3 regions of the Pseudomonas sp. 13B_2.1_Bac1 genome follow, and region 3 is predicted to be linked to each of the others. Evidence: predicted binding sites of a transcription regulator. Region 3 holds the regulator's gene; each other region holds the start of a gene.
The links. The regulator sigma-54, encoded in region 3, starts transcription at its own class of promoters, with help from an activator protein. The targets are predictions, from matches to a motif close to ANTGGCATNNANNTTGCTNT.
Positions count from the first base shown of each region.

Region 1: a site for sigma-54 is predicted at 2,102-2,121, ahead of glnK (P-II family nitrogen regulator). Genes of this name have one in related genera too.
Region 2: a site for sigma-54 is predicted at 5,369-5,388, ahead of glnA (type I glutamate--ammonia ligase). Genes of this name have one in related genera too.

Region 1 is NZ_JANLOH010000049.1:83,181-91,020, forward strand. Features, by position in the region: gene NTD80_RS11485 (YifB family Mg chelatase-like AAA ATPase) at 1-1,483, opposite strand, end outside; gene NTD80_RS11490 (accessory factor UbiK family protein) at 1,647-1,907, opposite strand; gene glnK (P-II family nitrogen regulator) at 2,330-2,668, shown strand; gene NTD80_RS11500 (ammonium transporter) at 2,703-4,043, shown strand; gene NTD80_RS11505 (secondary thiamine-phosphate synthase enzyme YjbQ) at 4,255-4,680, shown strand; gene sutA (transcriptional regulator SutA) at 4,783-5,109, shown strand; gene NTD80_RS11515 (HAD family hydrolase) at 5,211-5,912, opposite strand; gene xerC (tyrosine recombinase XerC) at 5,909-6,808, opposite strand; gene NTD80_RS11525 (DUF484 family protein) at 6,811-7,527, opposite strand; gene dapF (diaminopimelate epimerase) at 7,541-7,840, opposite strand, start outside.
Region 2 is NZ_JANLOH010000084.1:13,957-21,796, forward strand. Features, by position in the region: gene NTD80_RS19360 (glycogen/starch/alpha-glucan phosphorylase) at 1-738, opposite strand, end outside; gene NTD80_RS19365 (YkgJ family cysteine cluster protein) at 976-1,410, shown strand; gene typA (translational GTPase TypA) at 1,740-3,560, opposite strand; gene thiI (tRNA uracil 4-sulfurtransferase ThiI) at 3,700-5,154, opposite strand; gene glnA (type I glutamate--ammonia ligase) at 5,489-6,895, shown strand; gene NTD80_RS19385 (chorismate mutase) at 7,075-7,611, shown strand.
Region 3 is NZ_JANLOH010000100.1:11,751-19,590, forward strand. Features, by position in the region: gene lptB (LPS export ABC transporter ATP-binding protein) at 1-51, shown strand, start outside; gene NTD80_RS24495 (RNA polymerase factor sigma-54) at 250-1,743, shown strand; gene hpf (ribosome hibernation-promoting factor, HPF/YfiA family) at 1,819-2,124, shown strand; gene ptsN (PTS IIA-like nitrogen regulatory protein PtsN) at 2,135-2,599, shown strand; gene rapZ (RNase adapter RapZ) at 2,602-3,459, shown strand; gene NTD80_RS24515 (HPr family phosphocarrier protein) at 3,476-3,748, shown strand; gene NTD80_RS24520 (ZIP family metal transporter) at 3,836-4,729, opposite strand; gene NTD80_RS24525 (superoxide dismutase) at 4,764-5,375, opposite strand; gene NTD80_RS24530 (hypothetical protein) at 5,377-5,820, opposite strand; gene NTD80_RS24535 (class II fumarate hydratase) at 5,848-7,224, opposite strand; gene NTD80_RS24540 (FagA protein) at 7,217-7,612, opposite strand; gene pmbA (metalloprotease PmbA) at 7,758-7,840, opposite strand, start outside.

The sequences.
Region 1 (7,840 bases), on a different contig from region 3:
CCGGACGATATTGCAGCGCCTCTTGCAGGTGATGGCGAGCGATAGTGTCTGCTTGTTCCAGGTCCGCCAGCGTGCGCGCTACCTTGAGCAGCCGGTGCGCCGCGCGCAGCGACAATGTCAGTCGCTCGCAAGCGGTCTCCAGCCAGCTTTCGTCGACCTTTGCCAGCGTGCAATGCTTGCGCAGCCCCGGTAGATCCAGGAAGGCATTGGCGCAGCCCTGGCGCTTCAGCTGACGCTCCCGGGATTCGGCAACCTGCGCCGATGCCTTCGCCGTGTTATCGCCATCCTGCAGGGCCGGGTTCAGCGCGGTGGTCTCCCGGGCGACGGTGACGTGCAAGTCGATCCGGTCCAGCAGCGGCCCGGAGAGTTTGTTGCGATAGCGCTGAATCTGCTCCGGTGTGCACCGACAGCGCCCGCTGGGATCGCCCATGTAACCGCAGGGGCAGGGGTTCATCGCCGCCACCAGTTGAAAGCGCGCCGGAAAACTCACCCGGTCGCGGGCGCGAGAAATCACGATATGCCCTGATTCAAGGGGCTCGCGCAGCACCTCCAGGACCTTGCGATCAAACTCCGGCAACTCATCCAGGAACAACACCCCGTGATGGGCCAAGGTGATCTCCCCGGGCTGCGGCTTCGAGCCGCCACCCACCAATGCGGGGCCTGATGCAGAGTGGTGCGGCTGACGAAACGGCCGGTGCGGCCAATGGCTCAGCGGCGCGAGGCTGACCACTGACTGAATCGCTGCCACTTCCAGGGCTTCCTGTTCGCTCAGCGGGGGCAATAACCCAGGCAGGCGGCTGGCGAGCAAGGTCTTGCCGGTGCCGGGCGGCCCGCTCAGCAACAGGTTGTGCGCGCCTGCAGCGGCAACCAGCAGTGCACGCTTGGCCATTGACTGGCCTTGCACTTCGCTCAGGTCCGGGTACGGCTTGTTCAGGTACAGCAGTCCATCGGACTTGTAGGGCTCAATCGGCGCATGCCCATTCAGGTGTGCCACCACTTGGAGCAAATGGTCGACTGCAATGACCGTCAGCCCGGACGCCAGGCACGCTTCCTCTGCATTCGCCCGAGGCACTATCACGGTGCGTCCGGCCTTGCGTGCTGCCAGCGCCGCGGGCAGCACGCCTTTCACCGCTCGCACCGCGCCGGACAGTGCCAGTTCGCCCAGGCATTCCACGTTATCCAGGGTCAGCGCCGGCACCTGCACGCTGGCCGCCAGGATCCCCAAGGCAATCGCCAGATCAAAACGCCCGCCGTCCTTGGGCAGGTCGGCGGGTGCGAGGTTGAGGGTGATCCGGCGGTCGGGGTATTTCAGTGCTGAATTGAGAATGGCACTGCGTACACGGTCCTTGCTTTCCTTGACTGCGGTTTCCGGTAGACCCACCAGAGTCAGGGACGGCAACCCATTGGCCATATGCACTTCGACGGTGACGGCAGGGGCTTCGACGCCAATTTGGGCGCGGCTGTGGACAATGGCGAGGGACATGCTCGTTCCTTGAAAGGGAGGGCCGCTTCCTGCGGTTTTTCAAGGGTAGACGAGGTGGAATAGAGCGGGGCGTGGAGGTTTTACAGAACGTATCCAGAGAACGACGCAGAACAAATGTGGGAGCGGGCAAGCCTGCTGCCACATTTTGACCCCGTTGCGTCAGTTACTCGGCCGGGGGTGTCAACCGCGCTTCCAGCTCAGCCACTTTGGCTTCCAGGCTCTCCAACCGTGCACGTGTGCGGGCCAGCACGACCATCTGGCTATCAAACTCTTCGCGGCTCACCAGGTCGAGTTTGCTGAAGCCGCTCTGCAGCAGAGCCTTGAACTGGCTTTCGATTTCATTGCGGGGCAGCGGGGTGTCGCCGCTGAACAGGCGAGAGGCGTGGCCGCTCAGGGCATCGAGGAGATCTTTGGGCGCGAGCATGGGAAATATTCCGGAAAACTGTTGGCCGGCAGTGTATCACGCAGCGTCTATAGTGATTTTCACGGCCTGCCGCGCACGCTTTTCGCGCAGCCGGCCGTAGGGCTGCGCACTGTTTTTGTGCGCATTGCGTTCGCCAGAAAGCCCCGCAGGTGGGCGTAAGTGAGCAAAGGACTGATTTCAGTGATTTTTACGGAGCTGGCAAGGTTTCTGCTTAGACGATCATGACCCATGCACTGATGCAGTCGCTGTGACGAATGCAGTGCGCCGACGGATCAGGGGTACAGGTTTCGTCACCAGTGGTTCGCTGACGTCGCCACGGCAATTGCCCTTGCGACGACGCGTTACAAAGCCAGGCACTGCGCTTAGACTTGAGACGGGTTTGTTTTCCTGGGGCAAGTCCACCAATTCGGGAGAGAGTTTTCATGAAGCTAGTCACTGCCATCATCAAGCCGTTCAAGTTGGACGATGTACGCGAGTCGTTGTCCGAGATCGGCGTGCAGGGCATTACCGTTACTGAGGTCAAAGGCTTCGGTCGGCAGAAGGGTCACACCGAGCTGTATCGCGGCGCGGAATACGTGGTCGATTTCCTGCCGAAGGTGAAGATTGATGTCGCCATTGACGACAAGGATCTTGACCGGGTTATCGAGGCGATAACCAAGGCCGCCAACACCGGCAAGATCGGTGACGGCAAGATCTTCGTGGTCAATCTGGAACAGGCTATTCGCATCCGTACCGGCGAAACCGATACCGACGCAATCTAAGCCGCCAAACCCCAACGCCCCAGGAGAAAACAATATGACTCTGCGTAAATTCGCAGGGCTCGGAGCCCTGTTGTCCATCGTAATGCCCAGCCTGGCCATGGCGGCAGACGAAGTGGCTGCTCCAGTCCTCAATTCCGGCGACACTGCATGGATGCTCACATCCACTGCGCTGGTGCTGTTCATGACCATTCCAGGCCTGGCGCTGTTCTACGGCGGCATGGTGCGTTCCAAAAACATTCTGTCCGTGATGATGCAGTGCTTCGCCATCACCGGCCTGATCACCATCCTGTGGTTCGTGTACGGCTACAGCATGGCGTTCGACACCACCGGGATGGAAGCGGGCGTCGTCAACTTCAACTCGTTCGTCGGCGGCTTGTCCAAATTGTTCCTGTCGGGTGTGACCCCTGCGAGCATCACCGGCCCTGCGGCGCTGTTCCCTGAGGCGGTGTTCGTCACCTTCCAGATGACCTTCGCGATCATCACCCCGGCGCTGATCGTCGGTGCCTTCGCCGAGCGTATGAAATTCTCCGCGATGCTGATCTTCATGGGCGTCTGGTTCACCCTGGTCTACGCACCGATTGCCCACATGGTCTGGGGCGGCCCGGGTTCGTTGCTGGGCGACTGGGGCGTGCTGGACTTCGCAGGCGGCACCGTGGTGCACATCAACGCCGGTGTGGCTGGCCTGGTGGCGTGCCTGGTACTCGGCAAGCGCAAAGGCTTCCCGACCACTCCAATGGCGCCGCACAACCTCGGTTACACCCTGGTGGGTGCCGCGATGCTGTGGGTCGGCTGGTTCGGCTTCAACGCCGGCTCCGCAGCGGCAGCCAACGGCACTGCCGGCATGGCGATGCTGGTCACCCAGATCGCTACCGCTGCTGCAGCGCTGGGCTGGATGTTCGCCGAGTGGGTCACCCACGGTAAGCCAAGCGCACTGGGCATTGCCTCGGGTGTGGTCGCTGGCCTGGTGGCAATCACGCCAGCCGCTGGCACCGTGGGCCCGATGGGCGCCCTGGTGATCGGTCTGGCTGCCGGTGTGGTGTGCTTCTTCTGCGCCACGACGCTGAAACGCAAGCTGGGCTACGACGACTCCCTGGACGCCTTCGGCGTACACGGTATCGGCGGTATCCTCGGCGCAATCCTGACCGGCGTGTTCGCTGCCCCTTCGCTGGGCGGCTTCAACGCGGCCACCACTGACATCGCGGCGCAAGTCTGGATCCAGTGCAAAGGCGTCGGCTTCACTGTGATCTACACAGCCATCGTGACCTTCATCATCCTCAAGGTGCTGGACGTGGTGATGGGCCTGCGTGTGACCGAAGAAGAAGAGGCGGTCGGCCTCGACCTGGCGCAACACAACGAGCGCGGCTACAACTTGTAAGTACGCGAAAAAAAGATGCCCGGCTTGCCGGGCATTTTTTTGCCTGGCGTTTGTCAGTCATAACAAGCTGTGTCGGTTTTTGCGCCCAGTTTGTGATGGGGCGCACGCGGCACTTTCCAGCGTGCGAATGTCTTACAGGCATGTAGGCGTATTCGGCACTTTGTTTTTTCCCAGAGCGCGCTAGAATGCGCGCCGATGGGCGGAGAACTGTATGTGGCAACAGACCCTGATCACCCTGCGGGCAAAGCCCCGGGGCTTTCACCTGGTAACCGACGAGTTACTTGCCGGCCTGCCTGAATTGAAGGCATGTCGCGTGGGCCTGTTGCATCTGTGGCTGCAGCACACCTCGGCCTCGTTGACCGTCAACGAGAATGCCGACCCGGCGGTTCGTCGTGACTTCGAGCGTTTCTTCAATTCGCTGGTGCCGCAGGGCCGGGCAGGATTCGAGCACAACGACGAAGGCCCGGACGATCTGCCGGCGCACTTCAAGGCCAGTCTCCTGGGCTGCCAGCTGAGTTTGCCGGTGAAGAACGGCCGCTTGGCGATGGGGACCTGGCAAGGTGTTTATCTGGGCGAGCACCGTGATCATGGCGGTGCTCGTAAAGTCCTCGCCACTCTGCACGGTGATGGGGCATAAGCCACTGGTTATCCAGTGGATGTTGATTTTTTTCCGGCGACCTCGACAGAGGGTGAAGCTGGGCTATAACTAATCTGCTTTTCGCAAGTCATGAGGTAGAACATGAGCGACGATGATCTGGAAAACGACGAACTGGAAGTAGGTGACGAAGACGACACCGAAGAAGGTCTTGAAGCGGCGGCTGAAGACGTTGCTGACGACGACGGTGGCGATGATGCGCCTGTTCCGGCTGCCAAGGGCAAGGCCAAGGCTGCTGTTTCGGTAGACGAACTGCCGAGCGTCGAGGCCAAGAACAAAGAGCGCGATGCGCTGGCCCGTGCGATGGAAGAATTCCTCGCTAAAGGCGGCAAAGTGCAGGAAGTCGAGGCCAACGTGGTGGCAGATCCACCGAAGAAGCCAGATAACAAGTACGGCAGCCGACCTATCTGAGGTCTGCCACCTGCTTGCTGAAAGAGCCCGCCGTCGCTGCGGGCTTTTTCATGCCTGCAGCAAACTGGCTGGCCCACCGCATTCCTGTGTGGGCGCTGGCTTCAGTGTGTATGCCAACTGCGCAGCAGTGGCGGCAGTTCGGTCAAGCTGCGAATCTCGGCATCCGGGCGCTTATCACCTTCCCATGGCTTGCCTGTCGGGTTGAACCACACTGCACGCAGGCCCGCCTGCTGCGCCCCGGCGATGTCATCACCTGGGTGGTCGCCCACGTGCACCGCCTTGCTGGCGTCCACGCCACCGCGCTGCAACGCTTCCTGAAACAATCGCGCATCCGGCTTGGCGATGCCGACATCTTCGGCGCGCAGCGCAAAGTGAAAGTAGTCCGCCAGGCCCACGCGTTGCACATCAGCATTGCCATTGGTGATCACTCCCAGCAAAAAGTGCTGGCGCAAGGCTTGCAGCATCGGCTCGGCTTCCGGGAATACGCTGAGCTGGTGGCGTGCGTGGATGAATGCCTCGAAGCACACATCGGCCATTTCCGTGGCCTCGGGCTGTGGATAACCGGCCTCTTCAAAGGCGTGCATCAGCACCCGGTGGCGCAGGATGCTGATGCGGTATTTCAGTTCGGGATGACGCTCCAGCACGTGTTGGCGCAACTGGGCGAAATGCTCCAGGGGCAAGTCGCCGACCTTGGCGGCGTTCACCGCCAGCCATTCGCGCATCGACGCCTCGGCGCTGATGATGACGGGTACGTTGTCCCAGAGTGTGTCGTCCAGGTCGAAGGTGATCAGCTTGATACTCATGAGTCGCCGCCCTTGATGCGTTTGGCCCGTGGATGGGCGCTGTCGTACACCGTTGCCAGGTGCTGGAAGTCCAGATGGGTATAGATCTGCGTAGTCTTGATATCGGAGTGGCCGAGCAGCTCTTGTACCGCGCGCAGGTCCTGGGACGATTCCAGCAGATGGCTGGCAAAGGAGTGCCGCAGCATATGCGGATGCAGGTTCTGGCCCAGCTCGCGCTCGCCGGCAGCCTTGACCCGCACCTGGATGGCCCGAGGCCCCAGGCGCCGGCCTTGCTGGCTGATAAACACGGCGTCGTCCACCGGGTTGGCCAGGGCGCGTAGCGGCAACCAGAGTTGCAGCGCCTCGCGGGCCTTCCTGCCGACCGGCAGCACACGGGTCTTGCTGCCTTTGCCAAGCACTTGCACCAGGCCGTCCGCCAGGTCCAGTTGATCCAGGTTGAGGCCGGTCAGCTCCGACAGGCGCAGGCCAGAGGAATAAAACAGCTCGAGGATCGCCTGGTCGCGGTGGGCGAGGAAGTCATCCTCTACCGCACCCTCCAGCAGTTGCAGGGCGCGATCGGTGTCGAGGGTCTTGGGCAGGCGCCGCTCGCCCTTGGGCGGGGACAGGCCGTTGGCCGGATCGTGGTCGCACAGGCCTTCGCGGTTGAGGTAGTGATAGAGGCCGCGCACCGCCGACAGTAGGCGCGACAGGCTGCGCGAGGACTGGCCCTGCTGGTGCAGGCGCGCGATCAGGCTGCGCAGGCCCTGGATATCCAGGGCTTTCCAGCTGCTGATCTGGTGTTTTTCGCAGTACGCCAGGACCTTGTTCAAGTCCCGTCGATAAGCTTCCAGGGTATGGGGCGACACCTGGCGCTCGTTGCGCAGGTGAGCGCAATAAGCGTCCAGTTGCCGTTCCATGGCTAGCGCACCGCGCGCAGGGCGGTGGTGAAGCGCGGTAATACCCGGCCCAGCACTTCGGCGATATAGGTCAGGAACAGCGTGCCTACCGAGCTTTTGTAGTGTTGCGGGTCACGGCTGGCGATGGCCAGTACGCCGTGCAGGCCTTGATGGCTGAGCGCGACCACGGCGGTGGAGCCGATCTGCTTGCGCTGTTCGGCGCCAAACAGGAAGTCCAGTTCGTGCTCGCGCAAGGTACCGCTGATGGTCTTGCCTTCGGACAACAGGCCGCCGATCGCGGTTTGCGCATCGCCACCGCTGACCCAGCGACCCACCGGCATCGGGTTGTCGCTGAACAGGATCAGGCTGACAAAGGGCACCTGGAAGTCCTGGCGCAGGCTGTCTTCGACGGCGATCACCGTTTCTTCCAGGCTGGTGGCGTCCATCAGGGTCAGAATCAGGCGGCGGGTCTTGTCGAAAAGGCGGTCGTTGTCGCGGGCCACGTCCATCAACTGCGAGAGACGATGGCGCATTTCGATATTACGCTCGCGCAGGATCTTCATCTGCCGCTCCACCAGCGACACGGTATCGCCGCGCTGGTGAGGGATGCGCAGGGCCGGCAGCAGCTCTTCGTGCTCGACGAAGAAATGCGGATTCGCCTCAAGGTACGCCGCGACGGCAGCGGCCTCCAGACTTTCGCTCGGGGTAGCTTGTGCGGGTACTTGAGGCTTATCGGTCATTAGCTTTGCTCACTCATAGACGGACCTGTCCTTCGTATACACGCGAGGCCGGCCCGGTCATCATCACCGGGTGGCCAGGGCCTGCCCATTCGATGGACAGGCGTCCACCGGGCAGGTCGATCAGCAGCGGCGAATCCATCCACCCCTGGCTGATCGCGGCCACGGCAGCGGCGCAAGCACCGGTACCGCAGGCCTGGGTTTCGCCGGCGCCGCGTTCCCACACACGCAATTGCGCGCGGGTACGGTCGATCACCTGCAGGAAGCCCACGTTGACCCGTGCCGGAAAGCGCGGGTGGTGTTCGATCTTCGGCCC
Region 2 (7,840 bases), on a different contig from region 3:
GTGCAGGTCTTCCACCGCCCGCGCACGCCACAACCGCAGGGTATTCACACTGGCGCCGCGCCAGCCGACCACCGGGGTGTCGTAGGCAACGGCGCGCACGGTTTCGTTGGGCGACCACACCTGGATCATCTTGCCGGAAGCGTCCGCCAGGGTTTCGACGCTGCCGCCAAAGCCGATCGGGTAAATCACTTCGGCACGCTCGAATTCCCACGGGTTGCCGAAATCCAGCCAGCGTTCGGTTTGCTCCTGCTGCCAGCCATCGACAATCGCCTGGCGGAACAAGCCGTGTTCATAGCGGATGCCATAGCCATGGCCGGCAATGCCCAGGGTCGACATGCTTTCCATGAAGCAGGCCGCGAGACGGCCCAGACCGCCGTTGCCGAGCGCCGCGTCGGGCTCCAGCAGGCGGATGCGCTCCAGGTCCACGCCCAGCTCGGACAGGGCTTCGCGCGCAATTTCCAGCACGCCAAGGTTGCTCAGGCTGTCGTAGAGCAAGCGGCCGATAAGGAATTCCAGCGAGAGGTAATACACCCGCTTCTGGCCCTTGCGGTAGATCCGCCGCGTGTGGTCCATCCAGTGGTCGACCATCTGGTCGCGGGCGGCCAGGGCAATGGCTTCGAACCAGTCATGGTCGAAGGCGTGATCCGGGTCCTTGCCCACCGCGTAGGTGAGTTTGGTCAAGACGGCATCGCGAAATGCGGCTACCTCTGCTTCTCGTGCAAGTGGTTCCTGAGACATCAAATGCGACCTCGGGCGAGATAGAAGGAGTTGCTAGAGCCTAGACGGTCTGACAGACGGTAGACGCTCTGGTTCGGCAGTTTTTTAACTCATTCACCTTTGCGGGAATTAGATGCAGGGGCCGTGCCTGCTTTCCCCTGGCGCACCGTTGGAGATGAAATCTGCAAAATATTGTTCAAAAAATCACCAATCCCGGTATGATCGCGCGCCCGGATATCGCCCCACCTTGGAACCCTGATGAAGCCTCAACTGATCGCCGCCGCGGAACTCGACCGTCTCGAGACCTGGCAGAAATATTCCGCCCACATGTGCGGTGGCTGCGTGTCCAGCTGCTGCACGCTGCCGGTCGAGGTGAAGATCAAGGACCTGATCCGCATTGGCATCGTCGATGAGTTCGAGCGCGGCGACCCGCCGAAGAACATCGCCAAGCGTTTGCAGAAGGAAGGCATCGTCGAGCGCTTCAATTCCAAGTCGGAAATATTCACCCTGCAGCGCATGAGCAACAACGATTGCCTGTACCTGGATCGTAAGACGCGTTTCTGCACTATTTATGACAAGCGCCCGGACACCTGCCGCAACCACCCCAAGATCGGCCCGCGCCCAGGGTATTGCGCGTACAAGCCGAAGGAAGTGGTGCGCGAAACCAAGTTCAAGACCCTCGACAAGTTCTGATCCAAAACCCACCCCTTTGGCAGGCGGGCCTGCTCTGATGAGCGGGCTCGCTGTGATGAACGAGCCTGTTGTGGTGGACGGGCTTGTTGTGATGAACGAGCCTGTTGTGGCGAGCGGGCTTGCCCCGCGTTGGGCTGCGCAGCGGCCCCAAACCCAAACACCTCGGTTTGCCTGAAACAACGCACCGATTCCTGGAGGGGCCGCTTCGCAGCCCAACGCGGGGCAAGCCCGCTCACCACAACAAGCCGCCGCCCCCCCCCAAGAAGCAGGCATAAAAAAACGCCCCCGGCCTTTCGACCGGGGGCGTTTTTCATTCAGCCTGAGTTAACTCAGTTCTTGGCTTTCTTGGCAGCGCGGGTACGCTCGCCTTCGTCCAGGATCTTCTTACGCAGGCGGATCGACTTCGGCGTCACTTCGCACAGCTCGTCGTCCTGGATGAATTCCAGGGCCTGTTCCAGGGTGAAGCGAACAGGTGGAACCAGGGCGATGGTTTCGTCTTTACCCGAAGCACGCATGTTGTCGAGCTTCTTGCCTTTGGTTGGGTTGACGCCCATGTCGTTGTCACGGCTGTTCAGACCAACGATCTGGCCGTTGTAGATCTCTTGACCGTGTTCAACGAACAGCTTGCCACGCGCCTGCAGGGTTTCCAGGGAGTAGGTCAGTGCCTTGCCGGTTTCAACCGATACCAGAACACCGTTCTGACGGCCGGACATGTCGCCGGACTTCATGGTGTCGTAGCGATCGAAGATCGAGGTCAGGATGCCAGCACCGTTGGTCAGGGTCAGGAACTGGTTACGGAAACCGATCAGACCACGAGCAGGGATGTTGTATTCCAGACGTACACGGCCTTTGCCATCCGGCACCATGTTGGTCAGGTCGCCCTTACGCAGGCCCATCTCTTCCATGACCTTGCCCTGGGATTCTTCAGGGGTGTCGATGGTCACGTTTTCGAACGGTTCCTGCTTCACGCCGTCAACCTGACGGATGATCACTTCAGGACGACCAACGCCCATTTCGAAGCCTTCGCGACGCATGGTTTCGATCAGTACCGAGAGGTGCAGCTCACCACGGCCGGAAACCTTGAACTTGTCAGCCGAGTCGCCTTCTTCAACGCGCAGAGCAACGTTGTACAGCAGCTCTTTGTCCAGACGCTCCTTGATGTTACGGGAGGTCACGAACTTGCCTTCTTTACCGCAGAATGGCGAGTCGTTTACCTGGAAGGTCATGGAAACGGTTGGCTCGTCAACGGTCAGAGGCTTCATCGCCTCGACAGCGTCCGGGTGGCACAGGGTGTCGGAGATGAACAGCGAGTCCATACCGCTGATGCACACGATGTCGCCAGCAGCCGCTTCTTCAACGTCGATGCGGTGCAGACCGTGGTGACCCATCAGCTTCAGGATACGACCGTTGCGCTTCTTGCCGTCGGCGCCGATAGCGACAACCGGGGTGTTCGGCTTGACGCGACCACGAGCGATACGGCCAACGCCGATAACACCCAGGAAGCTGTTGTAGTCCAGTGCGGAGATTTGCATCTGGAACGGACCGTCACGGTCAACAGCCGGCGCAGGTACGTTGTCGACGATCGACTGGTACAGCGGGGTCATGTCTTCAGCCATGTCGGTGTGGTCCAGACCGGCAATACCGTTCAGGGCCGAGGCGTAGACGACTTTGAAGTCCAGCTGTTCTTCGGTGGCACCCAGGTTGTCGAACAGGTCGAAGATCTGGTCCAGAACCCAGTCCGGACGCGCGCCTGGACGGTCAACCTTGTTGATGCACACGATCGGACGCAGGCCGGCTTCGAATGCCTTCTTGGTCACGAAACGGGTTTGCGGCATAGGGCCGTCTTGAGCGTCAACCAGCAGCAGAACGGAGTCAACCATCGACATTACGCGTTCTACTTCGCCGCCGAAGTCGGCGTGGCCCGGGGTATCCACGATGTTGATGTGGTAGCCGTTCCAGTTGATAGCGGTGTTTTTTGCCAGGATGGTAATACCGCGCTCTTTTTCCTGGTCGTTGGAGTCCATCACGCGCTCGTCGTTGAGCTCGTTGCGCTCCAGGGTGCCGGATTGACGCAGGAGTTTGTCTACCAGGGTGGTTTTACCATGGTCAACGTGAGCAATGATGGCGATGTTACGTAGATTTTCGATCACTTGTGTATCTCGATCAGAGGATTCGGTGTGCTGACAGGTCGTGGCAGCGATTAACAGTAGAGTCAGGCCTTGCCGTTACAGCTTGACGGCAGAGTCGGGGGGCCGGTGACGCAGGCCACAGGCAAACAGCCCCGGGCTCTTAGCTCGGTCGATAAACGCGCACATTGGCATACCCCTCACTGAGCAAATGGTGAGCATGCAGGCGACTCATCACGCCTTTGTCGCAATACAGCAGGTACTGACGGCTGTTATCCAGTTCCTTGAAACGCGCGTTCAATGCATAGAACGGCAGCGTTTGTACGTCGATGCCGGCGATCTCCAGCGGCTCATCTTCAGCGGCATCCGGGTGACGGATGTCGACGACGATCTGGCCGGCCAGGGCTTCGCTGACTTCTTCGATCTGCACATCCTGGCCCAGTTCATCGATGACACGATCGATCGGGACCAGCTTGGCGTTCTCGAGCGCACGCTCCAGAATCGCCATGTCGAATTCTTTTTCTTCATGCTCCACGCGGTGACGCTTGGCGTGGGTCTTGGGGTTCACCGAGATGACCCCGCAGTACTCGGGCATGTGCTTGGCAAAGTCGGCGGTGCCGATCTGCTCTGCCAGGTCGATGATGTCCTGCTTGTGGCTGGCGATCAGCGGGCGCAAGACCAGCTTCTCGGTGACGCAATCGATGATCGACAGGTTCGGCAGCGTCTGGCTGGACACCTGGGAGATCGCTTCACCGGTCACCAGCGCGTCGATCTGCAGTTGATCGGCGATTCGGGACGCAGCGCGCAACATCATACGCTTCAATACTACGCCCATATGACTGTTATCGACTTTGCCGAGAATTTCGCCCAGCACTTCCTCGAACGGTACGCTCACAAATAGCACGCGCTGGGAGCTGCCGTACTTCTTCCAGATAAAGTGCGCGACTTCCATCACGCCCAATTCGTGTGCACGCCCGCCCAGGTTAAAGAAGCAGAAGTGGCTCATCAGGCCGCGGCGCATGATCTGGTAGGCCGCCACCGTGGAATCGAAACCGCCGGACATCAGCACCAGGGTCTGTTCCAGGGCGCCCAGCGGGTAGCCGCCGATGCTGTCGTGCTGGCTGTGGATCACAAACAACCGTTGGTCGCGAATTTCCATGCGCACTTCAATTTGCGGCGCCTTGAGGGAAATTCCGGCGGCGCCGCACTCGCGACGCAGCTTGCTGCCGACGTATTTTTCGACATCCATGGAGCTGAACGGGTGCTTGCCGGCACGCTTGCAGCGCACCGAAAAAATCTTGCCTTCCAGCGCGCTGCCGTAGTGCTGCTTGCACTTTTCGGTGATGTCGTCGAAGTCGCCCAGCGGGTACTCGTCGACCTGCAGGAAATGCGCGATGCCCGGCATGCAGCTCAGGCGCTCAGTCATATCCTTCAAGGCTTTGGCGTCGGTTACGCGGGTTTCCAGCTCGAGGTTGTCCCACACGCCGTTCACCACCACAGCCGGGTCCAGATCGCGGAGCACGGCACGGATGTTCTTGGCCAACTGACGGATGAAACGCGTCCGTACCGGTCGGCTCTTGATGGTGATCTCGGGGAAGACTTTAACGATTAATTTCATGGAAACAGCGCGCGCAGGGCCTGCCGAAAAAGGGGGGCGCGGATTATAGCGGAAATCGCTCAAGGTTTAACCAGTTAATATGCATCAGCCGCTTCACGCACCAAAACGGGTCATTTACAGAAATTAACGCTACATTGCAGTGCGTTATTTATTCCGTTTCAGCGGATTGCACCTTTATAGGGGCCATTTTGAAGCAAAAAGGCCATGTTGGCGCACTGGCATGCAATTTGCTCTCTTGTGAGGCAGGTTGCCATGGCGGAGTATCCGCGCCGGCATCACCCACATTCTAAGGGCTAACTCCACTACCCCAGCCCGAAGCCACCCGGAGGACACCATGTCGAAGTCGGTTCAACTCATCAAAGATCATGACGTTAAATGGATTGATCTGCGCTTCACGGACACAAAAGGCACTCAGCACCACGTGACCATGCCGGCTCGCGACGCGCTGGATGATGCTTTCTTCGAAGAAGGCAAAATGTTCGACGGTTCCTCCATCGCCGGCTGGAAAGGCATCGAAGCTTCCGACATGATCCTGATGCCGGACGACAGCACTGCCGTACTGGACCCGTTCACTGAAGAAGCCACCCTGATCCTGGTGTGCGACGTGATCGAGCCTTCGACCATGCAAGGCTACGACCGCGACCCACGTGCGATCGCCAAGCGTGCCGAGGAATACCTGAAGTCCACCGGTATCGGTGACACCGTATTCGTAGGCCCAGAGCCAGAATTCTTCATCTTCGACCAAGTCAAGTTCAAGTCCGACATCTCCGGCTCGATGTTCAAGATCTACTCCGAGCAAGGTTCGTGGATGTCCGACCAGGACGTGGAAGGCGGCAACCATGGCCACCGTCCAGGTATCAAAGGCGGCTACTTCCCGGTTCCACCGTTCGACCACGACCACGAAATCCGTACCTCCATGTGCAACGCCATGGAAGACATGGGCCTGGTCATCGAAGTGCACCACCACGAAGTGGCCACTGCCGGCCAGAACGAAATCGGTGTGAAGTTCAACACCCTGGTTGCCAAGGCTGACGAAGTTCAGACCCTGAAGTACTGCGTACACAACACTGCCGTGGCCTACGGCCGTACCGCTACCTTCATGCCTAAGCCACTGTACGGCGATAACGGTTCGGGTATGCACGTTCACCTGTCCATCGCCAAAGAAGGCAAGAACACCTTCGCTGGCGAAGGTTATGCCGGCCTGTCCGACACCGCCCTGTACTTCATCGGCGGCATCATCAAGCACGGTAAGGCCCTGAACGGCTTCACCAACCCTTCGACCAACTCCTACAAGCGTCTGGTCCCAGGTTTCGAAGCACCAGTGATGCTGGCCTACTCGGCTCGCAACCGTTCTGCCTCGATCCGTATTCCTTACGTGTCCAGCCCTCGCGCTCGCCGTATCGAAGCACGCTTCCCGGATCCAGCAGCCAACCCGTACCTGGCCTTCGCTGCCCTGGTAATGGCCGGCCTGGACGGTATCCAGAACAAGATCCACCCTGGCGACGCCGCCGACAAAAACTTGTACGACCTGCCGCCTGAAGAGGCCAAAGAGATCCCACAAGTGTGCGGCAGCCTGAAAGAAGCCCTGGAAGAGCTGGACAAAGGCCGTGCGTTCCTGACCAAAGGCGGCGTATTCAGCGACGACTTCATCGATGCCTACATCGAGCTGAAAAGCGCAGAAGAAATCAAAGTACGCACCTTCGTACACCCACTGGAATACGAGCTGTACTACAGCTGCTGATCCGGTAGCGCTGCGTAACGCGGCGTGATGAAAAAGACCTCCTTCGGGAGGTCTTTTTTTTGCCTGCACATCATGAAAAATGCAGGCTCGGGCTCGCGCGTGATTGCGCCGCATCCAGTACCTGTTGTATTGACTGACACTGCCATCGCGGGCAAGCCCGCTCCCACAGGAGATCGCCTTTGAAGCTTCGACTTGCCTCTGTCCTATTATTTATCAGCGCCAATGCACTCGCCGCCCCACCGACCCTGGAGCCTTTGCTCAACAGCATCGCCGAACGCCTGGAGATTGCCGATCAGGTCGCGCTGAGCAAGTGGGACAGCAAAAAGCCCGTGGAAGACAAGAAGCGCGAGCAAGAAGTGATCGCCAGCGTCATCGCCCAGGCGCCAACCTACAAGCTGGCGCCCGCCGCGGCCGAGCAGTTTTTCTCGGCGCAGATCGAAGCGAACAAACTGGTGCAGTACACCCATCTGTCTGACTGGCAGTTCCAGGGCAAGGCGCCGGACGATCCGCGACCGGACCTGGTCAAGCAGATCCGCCCGAAACTGGATGAACTGCAAAAACGCCTGCTGCAGCAACTCGCCGACTTCACCCCGCAGCGCACCGACGCGCAGTGCCCGCAATGGCTCGCCTCAGCCGTGCACGAGCCACTGAATGATCCGCTGCGCCAACTGGCAATGATCCGCGCCACCGCCGAGCTGTGCATCAACAAAGGTTAAAAAGCTGCAACCCCATCAAATCTGTGGGAGCTGGCTTGCCTGCGATTGCGGCGGTGCATTCACCATCGATAGCGCAGACAAGCCAGCGCCTCCATGCGCGCAACCTTTCAAGTCATCCCCTCACTTCCTGAACAACCTTCACAAAACCGCACTATATTGGTGCGATAGGCTGCACCCTTCCCACCTGTCCAGCCCATTTTGGTTCGATTCTTCCCGATCAAGCTGGCAG
Region 3 (7,840 bases):
GCCAACGAACTGGTCAAGGAAGTGTACCTGGGTCACGAGTTCCGCCTGTAAGCCTGCCTGTTTGAAAAAGGCGGTGGCAGGCCGTTCGCCAAGGTGCGCGGGAGTCAATGAAAACCTCCGGATTTTTATTGTTACCGCGCTCTAGGCAAAGCCCCCGATATCAGGCATATAATTTGCTTATGTTTGGCGCTCACGCGCCCTGTCGTGGATGGCGCATTGCGCCGGCGAATAAGGTGTTAAGCCCCTGCCATGAAACCATCGCTAGTCCTGAGAATGGGCCAGCAGCTGACGATGACACCGCAGCTGCAACAGGCCATCCGCCTGCTCCAATTGTCGACCCTGGACCTGCAACAGGAAATCCAGGAGGCCCTGGAGTCCAATCCGATGCTCGAACGCCAGGAAGAAGGCGACGACTTCGATAATGCAGACCCGCTGGCCGACAACATCGAGCAAAAACCCAATTCCGACGTGCAGGAACCCTCCTATCAGGAAACCGCCCCAACGGTGGATAACCTCGAGGAAGGCGACTGGAACGAACGCATCCCCAACGAACTCCCCGTGGACACCGCCTGGGAAGACGTCTACCAGACCAGCGCCAGCAGCCTGCCCAGCAACGACGATGACGAATGGGACTTCACCACGCGCACCTCAGCCGGCGAGAGCCTGCAGAGCCATCTGCTGTGGCAACTGAACCTGGCGCCGATGTCGGACACCGATCGCCTGATCGCCGTGACCCTGATCGACTGCATCAATAACCAGGGTTATCTGGACGAAACGCTCGAAGAGATCCTCGAAGCCTTCGATCCGGAGCTGGATATCGAGCTGGACGAGATTGAAGCCGTCCTGCACCGCATCCAGCAGTTCGAGCCCGCCGGCATTGGCGCGCGCACCCTCAGTGAATGCCTGTTGCTGCAACTGCGCCAACTGCCAGCCAAGACCCCTTGGCTGGTCGAGGCCCAGCGCCTGGTGACCGACTATATCGACCTGCTCGGCAGCCGCGACTACAGCCAGCTGATGCGCCGCATGAAGCTCAAGGAAGACGACCTGCGCCAGGTCATCGAACTGGTGCAGAGCCTCAACCCGCGTCCGGGCTCGCAGATCGAGTCCAGCGAAGCCGAATACGTGGTGCCTGACGTGATCGTGCGCAAGGACAACGAGCGCTGGCTGGTGGAGCTGAACCAGGAATCCGTGCCACGCCTGCGGGTCAACCCGCAATATGCCGGTTTTGTGCGCCGCGCCGACACCAGCGCCGACAACACCTTTATGCGCAACCAATTGCAGGAAGCGCGCTGGTTCATCAAGAGCCTGCAAAGCCGCAACGAAACCCTGATGAAAGTCGCCACCCAGATCGTCGAGCATCAGCGCGGCTTCCTGGAATATGGCGACGAAGCAATGAAACCGCTGGTCCTGCACGATATCGCCGAGGCGGTGGGCATGCACGAATCGACGATCTCGCGGGTGACCACGCAAAAATTCATGCATACCCCACGCGGTATATATGAGCTGAAATACTTTTTCTCCAGCCATGTCAGCACCTCTGAAGGCGGCGAATGCTCGTCCACGGCGATTCGCGCGATCATCAAAAAACTGGTTGCCGCGGAAAATCAGAAAAAGCCGTTGAGTGACAGCAAGATCGCTGGTTTACTGGAGGCACAAGGCATTCAGGTCGCCCGTCGAACCGTCGCCAAGTACCGCGAATCCCTTGGGATCGCGCCTTCCAGCGAGCGAAAGCGTTTGATGTGACGGGCGGGCCAAAGCGTTCCAGTGGCAGGCACCCCGGCCTGCCGCTTTATGCACTGGCAACGAAGGAGAAGCTGTATGCAAGTCAACATCAGTGGACACCAGCTGGAAGTCACCAAGCCCCTGCGTGAGTACACCGAGAGCAAGTTGAACAAACTTGCGGGGCATTTTGACAAGATCACCAACGTGCAGGTCATCATGGAGGTCGATAAGCTCAAGCAGAAAATCGAGGCCACCCTGCACGTACCGAATGCCAAGCTCGTCGCCAATGCGGAACATGAGGACATGTACGCGGCGATCGACTCGCTCTACGACAAGCTGGACCGCCAACTCATAAAGCATAAGGAAAAGAATCTGCACCTGATGCAAGGTACAGGTCGTTAACTCTCCCCCCATGATCCGACTTGAAACCATCCTGACCCCCGGCCGTTCCCTCGTGAACGTGCCGGGCGGCAGCAAAAAGAAAGCCCTCGAAGAAATTGCCAAACTGATCCATGGCCAAGTGCCTGAATTGGATGAGCAAGTTGTCTATGAGTCGCTGATCGCCCGTGAAAAACTGGGTTCGACCGGTTTTGGTAACGGCATCGCCATTCCACACTGCCGCCTGCAAGGCTGTGAAACACCTGTCAGCGCCTTGCTGCACATGGAAAAACCTATCGATTTCGACGCCATCGACGGCGCCCCGGTCGACCTGCTGTTTGTACTGCTGGTCCCACAGGCTGCCACCGATGCGCACCTGGAGCTGCTTCGGCAGATCGCCAGCATGCTCGACCGCAAGGAAGTACGCGACAAACTGCGCAGCGCTGCCACCAGTGAGGCGCTCTATCAGGTTGTCCTGGATGAACAAAACGGGCAGTAATCATGCGTTTGATCATCGTCAGCGGCCGCTCCGGCTCGGGTAAAAGCACCGCCCTCAATGTTCTTGAGGACAACGGTTTCTATTGCATCGACAACCTGCCCGCCGGCCTGCTGCCGGAATTGGCGGAACGTGCGTTGATCCACACCGAACTGGCGCAACCCCTGGTCGCTGTTTCGATTGACGCCCGCAACCTGCCCAGCCACCTCGAGCGCTTCCCGCAATTGCTCGAGGAAGTGCGCGCCAAACACATTCATTGCGATGTGCTGTACCTGGACGCCGACGAAGAGACGCTGCTCAAGCGCTTCTCCGAAACCCGCAGACGCCACCCGCTCAGCAGCCCTCATCGCTCGCTGGCTGAAGCCATCGAAGATGAGACCACGTTGCTGGGGCCGATCATCGACCTCGCCGACCTCAAGATCAACACCACCAGCCTCAACCTGTACCAGCTGCGCGATGCCATCAAGCTGCGCCTGCTGAATCAGCCGGAGCCTGGCACCGCATTTCTCGTGGAGTCTTTTGGCTTCAAGCGGGGCATGCCGGTGGACGCCGACCTGGTGTTCGATGTGCGTTGCCTACCCAACCCCTATTGGAAACCGGAACTGCGTGATCAGTCCGGGCTGGATCAGCCGGTGGCCGATTACCTGGCAGCGCAGCCGGATGTGGAGGAGATGTTCCAGGACATCTCCAGCTACCTGCTCAAATGGCTGCCGCGCTTTGCCGCGAGCAACCGCGCCTATGTCACCATCGCTATCGGCTGCACCGGCGGCCACCACCGTTCCGTCTACCTGACCGAGCGCCTGGGCCAGGTGCTGCAACAAACCCTCAAGAACGTCCAGGTTCGCCACCGCGACCTTAGCTGAAAGGAACACCCCCGCGATGCCCGCTCTGGAAATTGAAATCATCAACAAGCTGGGCCTGCACGCCCGCGCCTCGGCCAAATTCGTCGGTGTTGCCGGGCAGTTCCCCTGTCAGATCCGCGCCGGACGCACCCCGGATTCCATGGTCGACGGCAAGAGCATCATGGCCATGATGATGCTGGCTGCCGGCAAGGGCACCAAGATTCATCTGAAGACCGAAGGTGAGCAGGAAGACGAAGCAATGACCGCACTGGTGGCATTGATCAATAACTTCTTCGACGAAGGCGAATAACCTTCCGTAGGAGCCCGGCTTGCCGGCGATAGAGTCCTTCAAGACCGCGACCGAGCGCCGGCGAGCCGACGCCTAACCGGGAGCGGTTTACCCCACGGCTGTATCCATCACCATCATCAAGCAGAACCCGATGCACAATCCCAGGCTGGCGAGCTTCTCATGACCATTGCGCCGCGACTCCGGGATCACTTCGTGGGTCACCACCAACAGCATCGCGCCAGCAGCCAGGGCCAGGCCCAACGGCAACAGCACCTCGGCCAAACTCACCAGCCATGCGCAAAGCACTGCAAATACCGGCTCCACCAAGCCTGACGCGGCTCCGATCAGGAAGGCCTTGACCCGCGACATCCCGGCCCCGGCCAATACCAACGCAATCACCAGCCCTTCGGGCACGTCCTGCAAGGCAATGCCCATGGCCAAGCTATCGGCGTCCGGCATGCCGCCGCCGGCGGAAACGCCCACCGCCATGCCTTCCGGGATGTTGTGGGCAATAATGGCAAACACGAACAGCCAGATGCGCGGCGGGATCACCGGGTTGTCCGGCGTGCCCACCAACATTTCCGGGCTTGCGCCGGAGACCTTGCGGTCAACCAGATACAACCCGAATGCACCCAGCATGATGCCGAAGCTGATCAAGCCACTGGCGCCCCAGGGCGAGAGCCCGAGGCCTTCAGCCGCGGCAATGCCCGGCACGATCAGCGAAAATGCAGTCGCCGCCAGCATTACCCCGGCGCCAAAGCCCAGCAATGTATCGCTCAACGCCACCGGCATGCGCCGAATCACCAACACCGGCACCGCGCCGAGTGCCGTGCCGAGTGCACAGATTGACCCGCCCTGCAGGGCGCGCAGGATACGCGGCTCCAGGTCCAGCCAGGCCAGTCCATGGGCCACCAACAATGCAGTACCTGCCAATAGCAGCAGCGAGCCAAACGCATAACGAAACATTCGTCCGCTGCTGATCGCCAGTGTTTGCGTGCCCATAGTCGGCCTTAGATCGGGTTATGAAGGGTGAAGATCAGGCCAGGGCGGCCTGATAGCGCGCGGCAACTTCCGGCCAATTGATAACACTGTAGAAGGCATTGATGTATTCCGGGCGACGGTTCTGGTACAGCAGATAGTAAGCGTGTTCCCAGACGTCCAGGCCCAGGATCGGCGTATTGCCGTTCATCAGCGGGCTGTCCTGGTTACCACTGCTTTCCACCACCAGGGTCTTTTGCGGTGTCACGCTCAGCCAGGCCCAGCCACTGCCGAAACGCGTCAACGCGGCTTTGGTGAACGCCTCCTTGAAGCTGTCGAAACCGCCCAGTTGCTCGTCGATGGCCCTGCCCAGCGCGCCTTCTGGCTTGCCGCCACCTTTGGGCGACATCACCGCCCAGAACAACGAGTGGTTGGCGTGGCCACCGCCTTGGTTGATGACCGCCGCACGCAGTTTTTCCGGCAGTTGTTGCACGCTGGAGACCAGTTTCTCTACCGGCCAGCCGGCGAACTCGGTGCCCTCGACCGCAGCATTGAGGTTATTGATGTAGGTCTGGTGGTGCTTGGTGTAGTGAATCTCCATGGTTTGCGCATCGATATGCGGTTCCAGGGCATCGTAGGCGTAAGGCAAGGCAGGCAAGGTGTAGGACATTTCAATGTGCTCCGTAATAAGGACTGTTGCGAGTCGACGCATCCGAGGGCGCCGCAGTGCTGCCCAGCAGCCGATGAGTACGCGGGTACTCGCCGTGGTCGCTGATGAAATTCAACAGCTCGACGTAGGTCTTGCTGCTCTGGCGCAGGGCCGCTTCACGCAATTGCGGGCTCAGGCGCGGGTCCTGCATGGTCTGCAAGAGGCGCTGGTGGATGGCGCAAAGGTATTCGGCGCTCTCCTCCGGCTGGTTCAGGCGCAGGTGCAGGTCCGCCAGGTTGTGATGGGAAATGACGCAGGCCGCCACCGCTTCGTCGGCATCCGCCCAGCGCTCGAACAACACCTGAGCCAAGGCCAGGGCCTGTAGATAGGCCTCGCGAGCGTCTACCAGCTCGCCCTGCATAAAGCAGCGATTGGCCCATTCGATCGTGCGTTTCCAATGCTCCATGGTGAGCCTCCAAAGCAGTGTCGGTGATTACACGCCGCCGGCCGTGAGCTTTTCCGGGTCCAGCAGGACCTCCAGTTGGCTGCGCGGCAAGTCGGTGTGCTCGAGGGCGACATCAATCACCGGGCGGCCTTGCTGATAGGCCTTCTTGGCGATTTCAGCGGCTTTTTGGTAACCAATGATCGGGTTGAGTGCGGTGACCAGGATCGGGTTGCGCGAGAGCGCTTCCTTGAGCTTGGCTTCGTTGACCTTGAAGCTGGCGATGGCCTTGTCCGCCAACAGGCGACTGGAATTGGCCAGCAGCTCCAGGCTGCCGAGCAGGTTCTGCGCGATGATCGGCAACATCACGTTCAGCTCGAAATTGCCCGACTGGCCGGCGATGGTGATCACACTGTCGTTGCCGATCACCTGCGCGGCGACCATTGCAGTTGCTTCCGGGATCACCGGATTGACCTTGCCGGGCATGATCGACGAGCCAGGCTGCAGGCCCTCCAGTTCGATTTCACCGAGGCCGGCGAGCGGGCCGGAGTTCATCCAGCGCAGGTCATTGGCGATTTTCATCAGCGAGACGGCAACGGCTTTCAACTGGCCCGAGACGGCGACGGCGGTGTCCTGGGAGCCAATCAACGCGAACAGATTCTTGCCCGGGGTGAACTTCACGCCGGTCAGGCTGCTCAGTTGCTGGCTGAAGCGCGCAGCAAATTCCGGGTGCGCATTGATCCCGGTACCCACCGCCGTACCGCCCTGGGCCAGGGCCTGCAGGCTCGGCAGCAGGTCCTGCAAATGACCGATATTGGCCTTGAGCTGCTGCGCCCAACCGTTGAGCACCTGGCTCATGCGCACGGGCATGGCGTCCATCAGGTGAGTACGGCCAGTCTTGATGAACGGATGGACTTCTTCGGCCTTCTGCTCGATCACCTGTACCAGGTGCAGCAGTGCCGGCAATGTTTGCTCGTGCAGCACCAGCGCGGCGCTGACGTGGATCGTGGTCGGGATGATGTCGTTGCTGCTTTGCCCGCAGTTGACGTGATCATTGGGATTGACCGCTTCGCCGAGCAAACGGCTGGCGAGGGTCGCGATCACTTCGTTGGCGTTCATGTTGGAACTGGTGCCGGAACCGGTCTGGAAGATGTCCACAGGGAAGTGCTGCATGAAATCGCCTTCGAGCAAGCCCTGGGCGGCATCGACGATGGCCTTGCCCTGCCCTTCGCTGATTTGCTTGAGGTCGACGTTGACCTTGGCGGCCGCGGTCTTGGCCAGGATCAGGGCGCGGATGAACTGCGCCGGCATGCGCTGATGGCTGATCGGAAAGTTGTTCACCGCGCGCTGGGTTTGCGCACCGTACAAGGCCTCGGCCGGCACCTGCAGTTCGCCCATGCTGTCGCGTTCGATACGGGTGTTACTCATCGTTAGATCCTTGCACCAGGTCGGAGTGAGAAATAGACGGCAGCAATTCGCAGGTCGCCAATTGCCAGGCAAAGGCCTGCCAGCGCTTGAGGCGGCAGGCACAGCGGGAGAGTTTTTCCAGGTCGCGCAGCGGGCGCCAGGCCTGGTCCAGGCACAGGGAACGCCAGTGCCAGGGCAAGGCGATGTCGCTGGCGGTGTCGATCAGCAGCCGGAACGACGTTTCAGCGATCGTCCACGGATGGGTGGCCGTGCAACACGCCAGGTATCGCCCTTCGTTGAGGTAATGTTCGATCAGGCGAGGTTCATTCGGATCCAGGCCACAGCGAATCTGACGACTCATCCAGCGCCAGCTCTCCAGGTACGGATCCTCATGCAGGACAGAACTCATGATCCACACTCATTCGGTAATGATATTTATTATTAAATGATATTGAGAATCAACGCAATGGCAGCAGCGTAATCCACCTGTCAGGCAGGCATAAAAAAAGCGCGCTATCCGTGGGATAACGCGCTTTGGTTGAACCTCGCTACGGTCAGCTGCCGGCGACGGTCATCCGTTCGATCAATACCGAACCCGTGCGAATGTTGCTGCGCAGTTCCAAGTCATTGCCGACCG